One region of the Pseudoalteromonas sp. CNAT2-18.1 genome, then DNA from elsewhere that is predicted to be linked to it. Evidence: predicted binding sites of a transcription regulator. Region 1 holds the regulator's gene; the other holds the start of a gene.
What was found. The regulator sigma-54, encoded in region 1, starts transcription at its own class of promoters, with help from an activator protein. The targets are predictions, from matches to a motif close to GTTGGCACGNNNNTNGNNT.
Positions count from the first base shown of each region.

Region 2: MHM94_RS15710 (EF-hand domain-containing protein) is a predicted target of sigma-54. The motif match lies at 3,646-3,664, and genes of this name have one in related genera.

Region 1 covers NZ_JAKRFR010000005.1:324,803-330,702, reverse strand. Annotated here, with positions in the region: gene MHM94_RS13125 (HPr family phosphocarrier protein) at 1-268, opposite strand, end outside; gene rapZ (RNase adapter RapZ) at 268-1,113, opposite strand; gene ptsN (PTS IIA-like nitrogen regulatory protein PtsN) at 1,180-1,626, opposite strand; gene hpf (ribosome hibernation promoting factor) at 1,628-1,915, opposite strand; gene MHM94_RS13105 (RNA polymerase factor sigma-54) at 1,941-3,437, opposite strand; gene lptB (LPS export ABC transporter ATP-binding protein) at 3,462-4,187, opposite strand; gene lptA (lipopolysaccharide transport periplasmic protein LptA) at 4,187-4,711, opposite strand; gene lptC (LPS export ABC transporter periplasmic protein LptC) at 4,701-5,255, opposite strand; gene kdsC (3-deoxy-manno-octulosonate-8-phosphatase KdsC) at 5,252-5,803, opposite strand; gene MHM94_RS13080 (KpsF/GutQ family sugar-phosphate isomerase) at 5,803-5,900, opposite strand, start outside.
Region 2 covers NZ_JAKRFR010000007.1:14,769-20,668, reverse strand. Annotated here, with positions in the region: gene pepQ (Xaa-Pro dipeptidase) at 1-641, shown strand, start outside; gene MHM94_RS15720 (YigZ family protein) at 701-1,315, shown strand; gene MHM94_RS15715 (TrkH family potassium uptake protein) at 1,355-2,806, shown strand; gene MHM94_RS15710 (EF-hand domain-containing protein) at 3,750-3,959, shown strand; gene MHM94_RS15705 (calmodulin) at 4,018-4,227, shown strand; gene MHM94_RS15700 (EF-hand domain-containing protein) at 4,286-4,495, shown strand; gene MHM94_RS15695 (calmodulin) at 4,547-4,759, shown strand; gene MHM94_RS15690 (calmodulin) at 4,795-5,013, shown strand; gene MHM94_RS15685 (calmodulin) at 5,060-5,278, shown strand; gene MHM94_RS15680 (EF-hand domain-containing protein) at 5,306-5,521, shown strand; gene trkA (Trk system potassium transporter TrkA) at 5,590-5,900, opposite strand, start outside.

The DNA of each region.
Region 1 (5,900 bases):
CTTGTTCGTGGAACTTTTCTGCAATGAGCGCCCCGATAGCTGCCAACGCGGCGTCGGCATCAGGGCCTTCACACTGCACGCGCACTTCCTTACCTTTGCCGCTCTCAAGGAGCAGTAAAGCCAAGACACTGTCGGCCTGTGCGCTCTTATCACCTTGATATAACATTATTTCGGCATCAAAATTCATCGCCAGTTGCGCCAATTGTGAGGCTGCACGAGCATGTAGGCCTAACTTGTTTTGAATAATAAAAGTACCTTCAACCATCACTATTTTTCCTGCTCTCGATGGCGAATTTTCACGTTCGGATAAGTATCTAAAAAGCGCTCTCCCAAAGTTTGGGCAAGGTACACTGAGCGGTGTTGACCCCCAGTGCAGCCAATAGCAATGGTTAAATAACTACGGTTATTACGCTCTAGGTGGGGTAACCAAGTTTGAACAAAAGTTTGGATCTGCCAAGTGAACTTTTGCACGATTGAGTGACTGGCTAGATAATCTTGAACGGGTTGGTCTAACCCTGTGAGCGCCTTTAGTTCAGGTTCCCAATGGGGATTGGGGAGAAACCGCACATCAAACACATAATCAGCATTTTTTGGAATGCCATGTTTAAACCCAAAAGACTCAAAAGTGATCAGTAATTGCTTGTCTTTTTTACCCAGCACTTTTTCACGGATCATCTCCGCCAACTGGTGAACACTGAGCTCAGTTGTATCAATAATAAAGTCGGCGTGGGAGATGAGTACATCAAGAAGCTGCTTCTCTTCACGAATAGCGACATCCAACGTCATATTTTGCATGGATAAGGGGTGTAGTCGACGAGTTTCAGAGAAACGCTTTATCAACGTTTGTTCGTCACTATCAAGGTAAAACAGCGAAGGCTTAGCAAACTCAGGCAGGTAAGCGAGAATGTCGTTAAATTCATGCTGTTCTTTGGGCAAATTGCGCACGTCGATACTGACGGCAATTTTGTCATAATTTGCTGAAACACTGCGCACCAAGGAGGGGAGTAAAATAACTGGGATGTTATCTACGCAATAGTATCCAAGGTCTTCGAGCACCCGTAACGCGACTGATTTTCCAGAACCCGAGCGACCACTGACAATGATAAGTTCCATCCGACAACTCCTTGTTTTACCCCAAGACGCACATTTAAACCACACCATGAACCAATACGGCGCGCATTAGTCGGCGATCAATTGATAAAGCTCTTGATCGCTGCTCGCCGAGCGCAGTTGTTTACACAGTTGTTTGTCTTTTAGTTTATCAGCAATTGTCGCTAAGGTCTTCAGGTGTTGTTCAGTCTCATTAGCCGGCACTAAAAGTGCGACAAAGATATCCACTGGACGGTTATCAATGGCATCAAAGTTAATGGCTTCGCGATTGGTTACAACAATGGCAATCGTACTGTCGATACCATCGAGACGGCCATGTGGAATAGCAACGCCTTTGCCGATGCCAGTACTGCCCAGCTTTTCGCGGGTTAGCAAAGCATCAAGTACCGATTGCTCGCTGAGGTGAGGACTGTGCTGATGAGCCACCTGAGAGAGGTACTCCAGCATTCTTTTTTTGCTATTAAAAAGGACCGCAGCTTTGCTGCAGTCCTTGGTAAAGAGTGAATCTAGGTTCATGTTAGTGACGAGATAATTTCTCTTTATGTTTAATCACTTGACGGTCGAGCTTATCAATTAAGCCGTCGATCGCCGCATACATATCCTGGTGCTCTGCGGTTGCGAACAGTTCACCACCGTTAACGTGAAGAGTAGCTTCTGCTTTTTGTGTTAGTTTTTCAATATCAAGAATGACATGCACATTATTTATATGGTCAAAGTGACGCTCTAATTTTGCAAATTTGCTATTCACATAGTTGCGAAGAGAATCAGTGATTTCTACGTGACGACCGGTAAGATTTAATTGCATAAGCATTTTCCTTCTTGTCTAACGTCTATATCAAACTTTTACGCTGATTTGACGGTGGAATGGCTAGCGATTCACGATATTTAGCAATCGTGCGCCGAGCCACTTTAATTCCTTGCTCGGCTAGTACGTCGGCAATCTTGCTATCACTCAACGGTTTAGCAGGATTCTCCGCAGCTACTAGCTTTTTGATCAATGCTCGAATCGCTGTGGACGAGCATTCACCTCCGTTTTCGGTTGTAACATGGCTGGAGAAAAAGTACTTCAGCTCAAAAATACCCCGTGGTGTATGCATATACTTTTGGGTGGTCACACGGGAAATCGTTGACTCATGCATTTCCACCATTTCGGCAACGTCATTAAGCACCATTGGCTTCATTGCCTCTTCACCATGTTCAAAGAATGCCTGTTGTTGTTGAACAATGCAATTAGTTACTTTAAGTAGCGTATCATTGCGTTGTTCCAAGCTCTTTATAAACCATTTCGCTTCTTGTAAATGCGAGCGAATAAATTGACTATCACTTTGCGACTTACAGCTTCGCGACATTGATGCATAGTGATCGTTAACGCGGATCTTAGGCATACTATCTGGGTTTAATTCAACCACCCAGCGGCCTTTAACTTTCTTCACCGATACGTCTGGAATCACATACTCTGACTGCTCTCGCACAATCGTGGCTGCAGGAGTCGGATTTAAACTGTGTATCAGTGTCATCACCTCTTTTAACTGCGCTTCTTTAAGCTTAGTCTTTTTCATCAAGGTGCGATAGTCGCGACTACCAAGCAAATCAATATAGTTACAAACTACCTCTTTGGTCTCTTCAAGCCAAGGGGTTTGTGGGTCAAATTGCTTGAGCTGGATCAACAAGCACTCTTGTAAAGAACGCGCACCAATTCCTACTGGATCAAAGAGTTGGATACGCTTAAGAACGGCTTCAATTTCATCGAGCTCGATACCATCGTCTTGTTCATCATGATTCAAGCTTTCCAGCAGATCTTCACAACTGACCGTTAAAATGCCGTTGTCATTGATGGCTTCAATGATAGCTGTGGCGATGGCCTCGTCGGTGGCACTAAAAGGTGTTAATTGCAGCTGCCACATTAAATAATCATGTAACGACTCGGTGGTTTCGCCTTGGTAGATAGACTCATCTTCTGGCATAGGCCCAGAGGAGGCAACGGGAGCCGCACTAATATACTCATCCCAAGACACATCCATGGGCAAGTCTTCACTGATGGACTCGTTGTTCATGGCATCAGCACTTTCAACTTCATCCTTACTGGCGCTGGCCGTCTCGGCGGTATCGTTATTTTGGTTGTCGGACGTCGACTCTTTTTGCTCTTGGTTGTCGTTATTGTCGGCGTAATTGTCTTCTTCAACTTCAAGTAATGGGTTGGCGTCCAACGCCTCTTGAATTTCTTGTTGGAGATCCAAAGTACTGAGCTGCAACAGGCGAATCGCTTGCTGCAATTGTGGGGTCATTGTTAATTGCTGGCCTAGGCGCAGCTGTAATGATTGCCTCATGTATCTCTAACAATCCTTTAATCGTTATAATCTAAACTGCTCACCCAAATAGACGTCGCGAACCGTTTGATCGGCAAGAACTTGCTCTGGAGTGCCAGAAGCAATGAGCTCGCCATGGGAAACAATGTATGCGGTTTCACATACGTCTAGGGTCTCTCGCACGTTGTGGTCGGTGATTAATACACCAATGCCACGATTGCGCAGATGCTCTATGATTTTCTTTATATCTAACACTGAAATAGGGTCGACACCAGCAAAAGGTTCATCCAACAAGATAAACTTGGGGTTTGCCGCCAATGCTCGCGCTATTTCTACCCGGCGACGTTCGCCACCAGATAACGCCATTCCTTGTGAGTCTCGAATGTGCTGTATATTAAACTCATCAAGTAGGCCCTCAAGCTCGCTTTCACGCTCTGCTTTGCTTAAGCCCTTGCGGGTTTCTAGAATGGCCATCAAATTTTGAAAAACTGTCAGCTTTCGAAAAATAGATGATTCTTGCGGTAAATAACCAATACCTAAGCGCGCACGAGAGTGCATCGGCATCAAAGTGATATCCTCATCATCAATACTGATGGTGCCTTTATCACTGGGTACCAAGCCAACTATCATGTAAAAAGTAGTTGTCTTACCGGCTCCATTAGGGCCGAGCAAGCCGACGATACTACCTGCTTGCACTTCTAAGCCCACACTTTTGACGACCTCCCGGCCTTTATAGCTTTTCGCTAATTTTTGTGCTTTAAGAGTCGCCATTATTGCTCTTTCTCCGGCGTATCGTCACTTTGTGGTGTTAATGTTGTGCGCACTCGTGTGCTGGAGTTTTCATCCTTTTCGGCGGTGATCAGCTGTTTGGCAATATCATAGCTTATAGTTTCGGCAACGATATGCTGGTCGGCCATGGCAATCTTAGCATCACCTTGAATTTTTAGGGTCTCAGAGGCGACGTCATAACGAATTTCCAGCGCCTGTGCAGAAATCTCAGTGCCATCTTCCATCACTTCGGTGTACACAGCTGGTGAGCCGGTGGCTACGAGCAATTGCTTGTTATCACCCAATTCTGGACGACGGTGAGCCTCAAGGCGGTCAGCTTTTATTTCCCGTTTGCCGTGAACAATATGCACGTTCTTATCAAAAATAGTGATATTTTCTTTGATCAGTGCTTGTTGTTTGTCGGCATCAATTAACACTTCCTTGGCGGTGATTTGCTCAGCAGTAGCGCTGGCAGAGCATAAGCCAATTGCGATGGATGTAATTAATGCACTGATTTTATTGGTCATAATATATTGTTCGCGTATGTTCTGTTAATTCAACTATCTCTGTATTGAGGTCTGCTTTCAAGCCTTGCCCGGTGATCTTCATATTCGGGCCACTTAATACTACAGCCTGCTCGGACTCCATGCGCTGGCTATCTATATCAACTTGAATGGCCTCAGCGCTGACCTTCTCAATCATCGCCCCTTCTTTTAAGTTGGTGGCGGTGACGTTATTTTCCAAGATCAAAATGTTGTTGTTGTATAAAGTCGCTTCATCGGCGTTTACCTGCCAATTTTCTGTTTCACCATATAAGGTAAATACCGGCTTGGTGAAATGCGTAAACCCGAGCTCTTGATACAGCTCCATTTCCTCAGCATAAACGGTGTGGCTTAACTCACCCTGATCGTTATAACTAGTCTGACTCAGCCCAGTTGCGATATAGTCGGGTGTGGCAATATGGTCTTGCTGAGCGACACCATCATCTGTCGACTTCATAAAATAAGGGTACCAAAGCCACGCCATCGCGACGATAAATAGCAGTGATATGAGCGCTCTCGCTGCGTTCATGTGCTACTTCCCTGTGTTCCCAGGCTGTGTCCTTGGGCCAGCATCAGCAAATCTGTGAGCTCACGCACAGCACCAAAACCCCCTGGTAGCAAGGTACTGTAATGGGCTATTCGCTTAACCAGTGGGTGAGCGTCGTTAACCGCTACGGCGAACCCGACTTGCTCCATCACCGGTAAATCAGGGCCATCATCACCAATGTAGGCTATTTGCTCATCGCTTAGGTTTAATGTGCGCTTTAACTGTGCATAGGCTTCGAGCTTATTCTCTTTACCTTGATAAATGTGGGGGACACCCAGGCTTTGCATTCGCGTTTGTACTATCTGTGATTGTCGCCCGGTGATAACAGCAACTTCAACACCCGCATTGAGCAACGCTTTAATGCCGAACCCGTCTTTGGTATTAAAGGCCTTTAATTCCTCGCCTTGATTGCCTAAATAAATACGGCCATCTGAAAACACGCCATCAATATCGCAAATTAACAATCGAGTGCGCTGTGCACGTTGCCATGCGTCTTCGTCTATGGCTTGGTATAATTCTGAAAACAACACTAAATCACCCCCGCGCGCAATAAGTCTTGCGTATTCAGCGCGCCAATGGGACGTTGCTCGTGATCGGTCACAATGAGTCCATTAATGCGTTTTTGCT
Region 2 (5,900 bases), on a different contig from region 1:
CGCACTTTGATCGTGTTGCTCCTGCTACCCATCGTTCTTTTTTGATTGACGCTGGTGCCAACTTCAATGGTTACGCAGCCGATATTACGCGAACCTATGACTTTACTGGTGAAGGGGAGTTTGCTGAGCTAGTTGCCACCATGAAGCAGCACCAAATTGCACTATGTAACCAGTTGTCGCCTGGCAAGTTGTATGGTGAGTTACACCTTGATTGTCACCAACGTGTGGCGCAAACACTGAGTGACTTTAACATCGTCAACTTATCGGCCGATGAGATTGTTGCCAAAGGCATTACCTCAACGTTCTTCCCACATGGTTTAGGCCATCATATTGGTTTACAAGTACATGATGTGGGTGGTTTTATGGCTGACGAGCAGGGCGCACACCAAGAGCCGCCTAAAGGTCACCCATTCCTGCGTTGCACGCGTAAAATTGAATCGAATCAGGTGTTTACCATTGAACCTGGGTTGTACTTTATTGATTCCTTGCTCGGTGATTTGGCAGCGACAGATAATAATCAGCATATTAATTGGGACAAGGTCGCAGAGCTTAAGCCTTTCGGTGGTATTCGTATTGAGGACAATATCATTGTTCATGAAGACAGCCTTGAGAATATGACTCGCGAGCTAGAGCTCGATTAACCACCCATTCACTGCGGGGCCGAAGTGCTCCGCAGTTTGCTATCAATGATCCTGCCGTTATGTCTGAATACTCATACCCTAGTGAGCCCTTAAGTTACGAAGAAGAAATCAAAAAGAGCACCTTTATTGTGCATGTGACGCACACGCCGGATATTAGTGCGGCGAAGGACTTTATCGCCGATATTAATCGCCGTTACCCCGATGCCCGCCATAACTGCTGGGCTCATGTAGCAGGGGCTCCAGGAGGCAGCCATGTGTATGGCTTTTCCGATGATGGCGAGCCCAATGGGACTGCTGGCAAACCAATGCTGAATGTACTTCAAGGCAGTGGCCTTGGCGAAATTTGTGCTGTGACAACGCGTTACTTCGGTGGTATTAAGCTTGGGACCGGTGGGTTGGTTCGTGCCTATGGTGGTACGCTTAATAACGCGCTGGCGCAACTAGTTACCCAGGTTAAGGTGCCTAGTGTGGTACTCATTGGCGACAGTGACTATGCTCTACAGGGAGTCATAGAGCAAAGGTTGCAAACTCACTATCAAGTCCTTGATATTGAGAAGCAATATGATAGCGCCATTCGTTGGCAGATATGTATTGATGAGCGCCAAAGCGATGCAGCGATAAAAGATATCTTTGATTTAAGCCACGGTACTGTTGAGTTAAAAATAAAACAGTAAGACAATAACATGCAAACAAAAGTCACGGCGATGCGCTAGATGCAATACCGCACGATAATAAAAATACTGGGCCAGCTGGTGGCGTTATTCAGCATCACTATGGTGCCGCCAGCCTTGGTCTCACTAATATACAAAGATGGTGGCGGTTTACCTTTTATTCTCGCTTTTGTCTTTAGCGTCATTGCTGGCTTAATTGCCTACTACCCCAACCGTAATGAGCATGGAGATTTAAAGGCTCGGGAAGGCTTTTTAATTGTGGTGTTGTTTTGGCTGGTGCTAGGCTCGTTCGCATCTTTACCGCTGATTTTTCTAGATGCACCCAAGTTATCAATGGCAGACGCCGTATTTGAGGCGTTTTCTGGGCTGACCACTACCGGTGCGACTGTACTTACAGGCATAGAATATTTACCTAAGTCGGTGCTTTTCTATCGCCAGCAATTACAATGGCTGGGCGGTATGGGGATCATCGTACTTGCCGTTGCCGTGCTCCCTATGCTTGGCGTGGGTGGGATGCAGCTGTACCGTGCTGAGACGCCAGGGCCGGTGAAAGATTCAAAAATGACACCACGAATTGCCGATACGGCAAAACACCTGTGGTATATCTATGTGTCGCTTACCTTAGCTTGCACGCTGGCTTATTGGGTTGCGGGAATGAATTGGTTTGATGCGATTTGTCATGCCTTTTCAACCATAGCCATTGGTGGTTTCTCTACCTATGATGCGTCGATGGGGCACTTTGATAGCCCCGTGATTAACCTGATCTGTGTGGTGTTTTTGCTAATTGCGGCAATCAACTTTTCACTGCACTACGCAGCGGTGGCCAGTCGTAGTGGCAAAGTTTATTTGCGCGACCCTGAGTTTAAAGCATTTTTTCTGATTCAAGTGGCACTCATCATTATCTGTTTCGCAGTGCTTTCCTCTAATAACATTTACGCCAATGGTGATGAAACGCTTGACCAGGCGATGTTTCAGGCCGTTTCCATCAGTACCACCGCCGGTTTTGCGACCGATAACTTCTCCGCTTGGCCGCTGTTTCTACCTATGCTGCTGATCTTTTCCAGTTTTATTGGTGGTTGTGCGGGCTCCACAGGCGGGGGAATGAAAGTAGTGAGGGTGTTTTTACTTTACTTACAAGGTATCCGAGAGCTTAACCGTTTGGTCCACCCGCGTGCCATCTATTCGATTAAGCTAGGTCGTAAAGCCCTGCCAGATAAGGTTGTGGAGGCGGTATGGGGCTTTTTCTCTGCCTATGCCTTGGTGTTTGTAATTATTATGATCAGCCTGATGGGGACGGGGCTAGATAATATCACTGCCTTCTCGGCGACCGCTGCCTGCCTTAATAACCTGGGTCCAGGGCTGGGTGAAGTAGCCGCTCACTATGGTGACATTAGTGATAGCGCAAAGTGGATCCTGACATTGGCAATGGTCTTTGGCCGGTTAGAGATATTTACTCTCCTCGTGCTGTTTACCCCAACATTCTGGCGTGGGTGAGGCACGGTCGCTTGCGACAGCGAGTGACTTAACGTCACTCGTTGAGGGCCGAACGCGAAGGCGTGGATGCCTGAGCCGGGCGTCGCTTCAGGATGAATTCCTGCCACCATGCTATCCCTTTTCTATCTCGTGGCAGTGACTTAACGTCACTCGTTGAGGGCCGAACGCGAAGGCGTGGATGCCTGAGCCGGGCGTCGCTTCAGGATGAATTCCTGCCACCATGCTCTTCCTTTTCTATCTCGTGGCAGTGACTTAACGTCACTCGTTGAGGGCCGAACGCGAAGGCGTGGATGCCTGAGCCGGGCGTCGCTTCAGGATGAATTCCTGCCACCATGCTCCCTTTTCTATCTCGTGGCAGTGACTTAACGTCACTCGTTGAGTGGCGTTGAGGCGTGGATGCCTAGCGTAGGCACTCAATTGTTTTTTTATCTCTTCTGTATTTCTTTTTGTCCTAAATTCCACCTCTTTACTGAACCAAAGATGCGTTGTTGCTAAAAAGCAACACAGCGCTTGGTGTGCAGTTGGGGCTCAATAAAAATCCCCTTACAAATAGTTATTTAAATTATAAGTTTTTGAATTTTATATAAATAAACATAAAAAATAATTTATGAGAATGATGGCATTACACTTTCATTCAGTTAAAAGTCACCTTCAGCTCAATCCTGGCAGGTAATTGGCTGAATTCAAGGTGAGAAGTTGCAAAATAACCTATTGAAAAATATAGATATTGTCTTTTAAGCCTGAACTGTGTCGCAAAAGGGCAACAGAAAAACATAGTGTAACGGCTCTTAACTCCCCTGATTTACATATATCTCCATGATAAATAGTGCTTTTTTAATGTTGGCACCGGACTTGTAATAGTCAGGGTGAGTTTAAAACGCAGTAGCAATTAGCACAGAACGTTACTGACACAGATTTCAACAAGTAAAGAAGGATATTGAGTATGAAACGCATGACTTCAACTTTAGCACTTATCACTTTAGCAGCTTCAAGCGCAGCGTTTGCAGCAGATTTCTCTACTTTAGATGCAGACGGCAATGGCGCTATCAGCAAGCAAGAAGCAGCAGTGGATGCAGAGCTTAGCAAACACTTCGACAAGCTAGATACCGATGGTAACGGTGAGCTGTCAAAAGAAGAGTTTGAACAAGCTTAAGCGCTTAGTTTAAACATCAATTTCAGATTTTAGTTTTCAGTCCAGAAGGATACTTATTATGAAACGCATGACTTCAACTTTAGCACTTATCACTTTAGTAGCTTCAAGCGCAGCATTTGCAGCAGATTTCTCTACTTTAGATGCAGACGGCAATGGCGCTATCAGCAAGCAAGAAGCAGCAGTGGATGCAGAGCTTAGCAAACACTTCGACAAGCTAGATACCGATGGTAACGGTGAGCTGTCAAAAGAAGAGTTTGAACAAGCTTAAGCGCTTAGTTTAAACATCAATTTCAGATTTTAGTTTTCAGTCCAGAAGGATACTTATTATGAAACGCATGACTTCAACTTTAGCACTTATAACTTTAGCAGCTTCAAGCGCAGCGTTTGCAGCAGATTTCTCTACTTTAGATGCAGACGGCAATGGCGCTATCAGCAAGCAAGAAGCAGCAGTGGATGCAGAGCTTAGCAAACACTTCGACAAGCTAGATACCGATGGTAACGGTGAGCTTTCAAAAGAAGAGTTCGAGCAAGCTTAAGCGCTATTCGCTCTTTCTCACGCACTTTATTTCCATTAAGAGGGATTTGTTATGAAAGGTATGACGTCAACAATCGCATTTGTCACTTTAGCTGCATCAAGCGCTGTATTTGCAGCAGATTTTAACGCACTTGATGCCGACGGCAATGGCGCTATCAGTGTTCAAGAGGCCTCTGTCGATGCCGCTCTAATGGAGCAGTTCGATCAACTCGATACAGATGGCAACGGTGAGCTCTCAAAAGCAGAGTTCGAAAAAGCCGAGTAACCCAATTATTTACCAAACAAGGTAAGGAGCAAGTTATGAAAACCATGAAACACACAGTCGCATTAATGGCACTTGTAGGCGCATCTTCAGCTTTCGCACTGGATGCAGATTTCAACACTATCGATGCCGACGGCAACGGCGCTATCAGTATGGAAGAGGCGTCTAAGTATCCTGAGCTTATGAGTCAATTTAAAGACTTGGATACTGACATGAACGGTGAGTTATCTGAGCAAGAATTTGCTAAAGCGCAGTAACGACTGCGCAACACCGGACAACACCACACAGTAAAGAGGATACATTATGAAAAATTCGACAAAAGCAGTCGCTATCGTAGGTTTAGTAAGCGCATCATCAGCATTCGCATTGGATATGGACTTTAACAGTGTAGACGTAGATAGCAATGGCGCTATCAGCATGGAAGAAGCGTCTAAGTATCCAGAGCTAATGCAGCAGTTCAAGGATTTGGACGCCAATAAAGACGGTGAGCTGAGCGAAAAAGAATTCGCAAAAGCTGAGTAATTTAACGCCAACTAAGAGGAGAGCGTGATGAAAACGACTAACACACTACTTGCTATGGCGATTTTGGCTTCTTCTGCAACAGCTATCGCAGGTTCTACTTTTGATACATTGGATGTCGACGGTAATGGCAGCATCAGCAAGGAAGAGGCAAGTGCAGATGCAGCGATTCTAACTAAATTTGATGAGCTTGATATTGATGGAAATGGCGAGCTATCTAAGGAAGAATTTGCTCACGCTGAGTAAATACCCAGACCCATTAGAGCAACGCAAAAGCAGTCTTAGTCCACCCACTAAGGCTGCTTTTTTATGTTTTACAGAAACATTGCGCTGACCTGGAAGAGCTTCTCAACCACATGAATGTGTTTTTTATCTATCAAGAACATAATGACATGGTCACCACTTTGGATCACTGTATCATCATGGGCTATCAGTACGTCATCATTGCGCACGATAGCGCCAATAGTGGTCCCTGCAGGTAGTTTAATTTCAGAGATAGCTCTGCCTACCACTTTAGAGGTGTTCTCATCACCATGGGCTACGGCTTCAATTGCCTCTGCCGCGCCTTTACGTAACGAGTAAACATTGACGATGTCACCGCGTCTTACGTGAGTCAGCAGGGCTG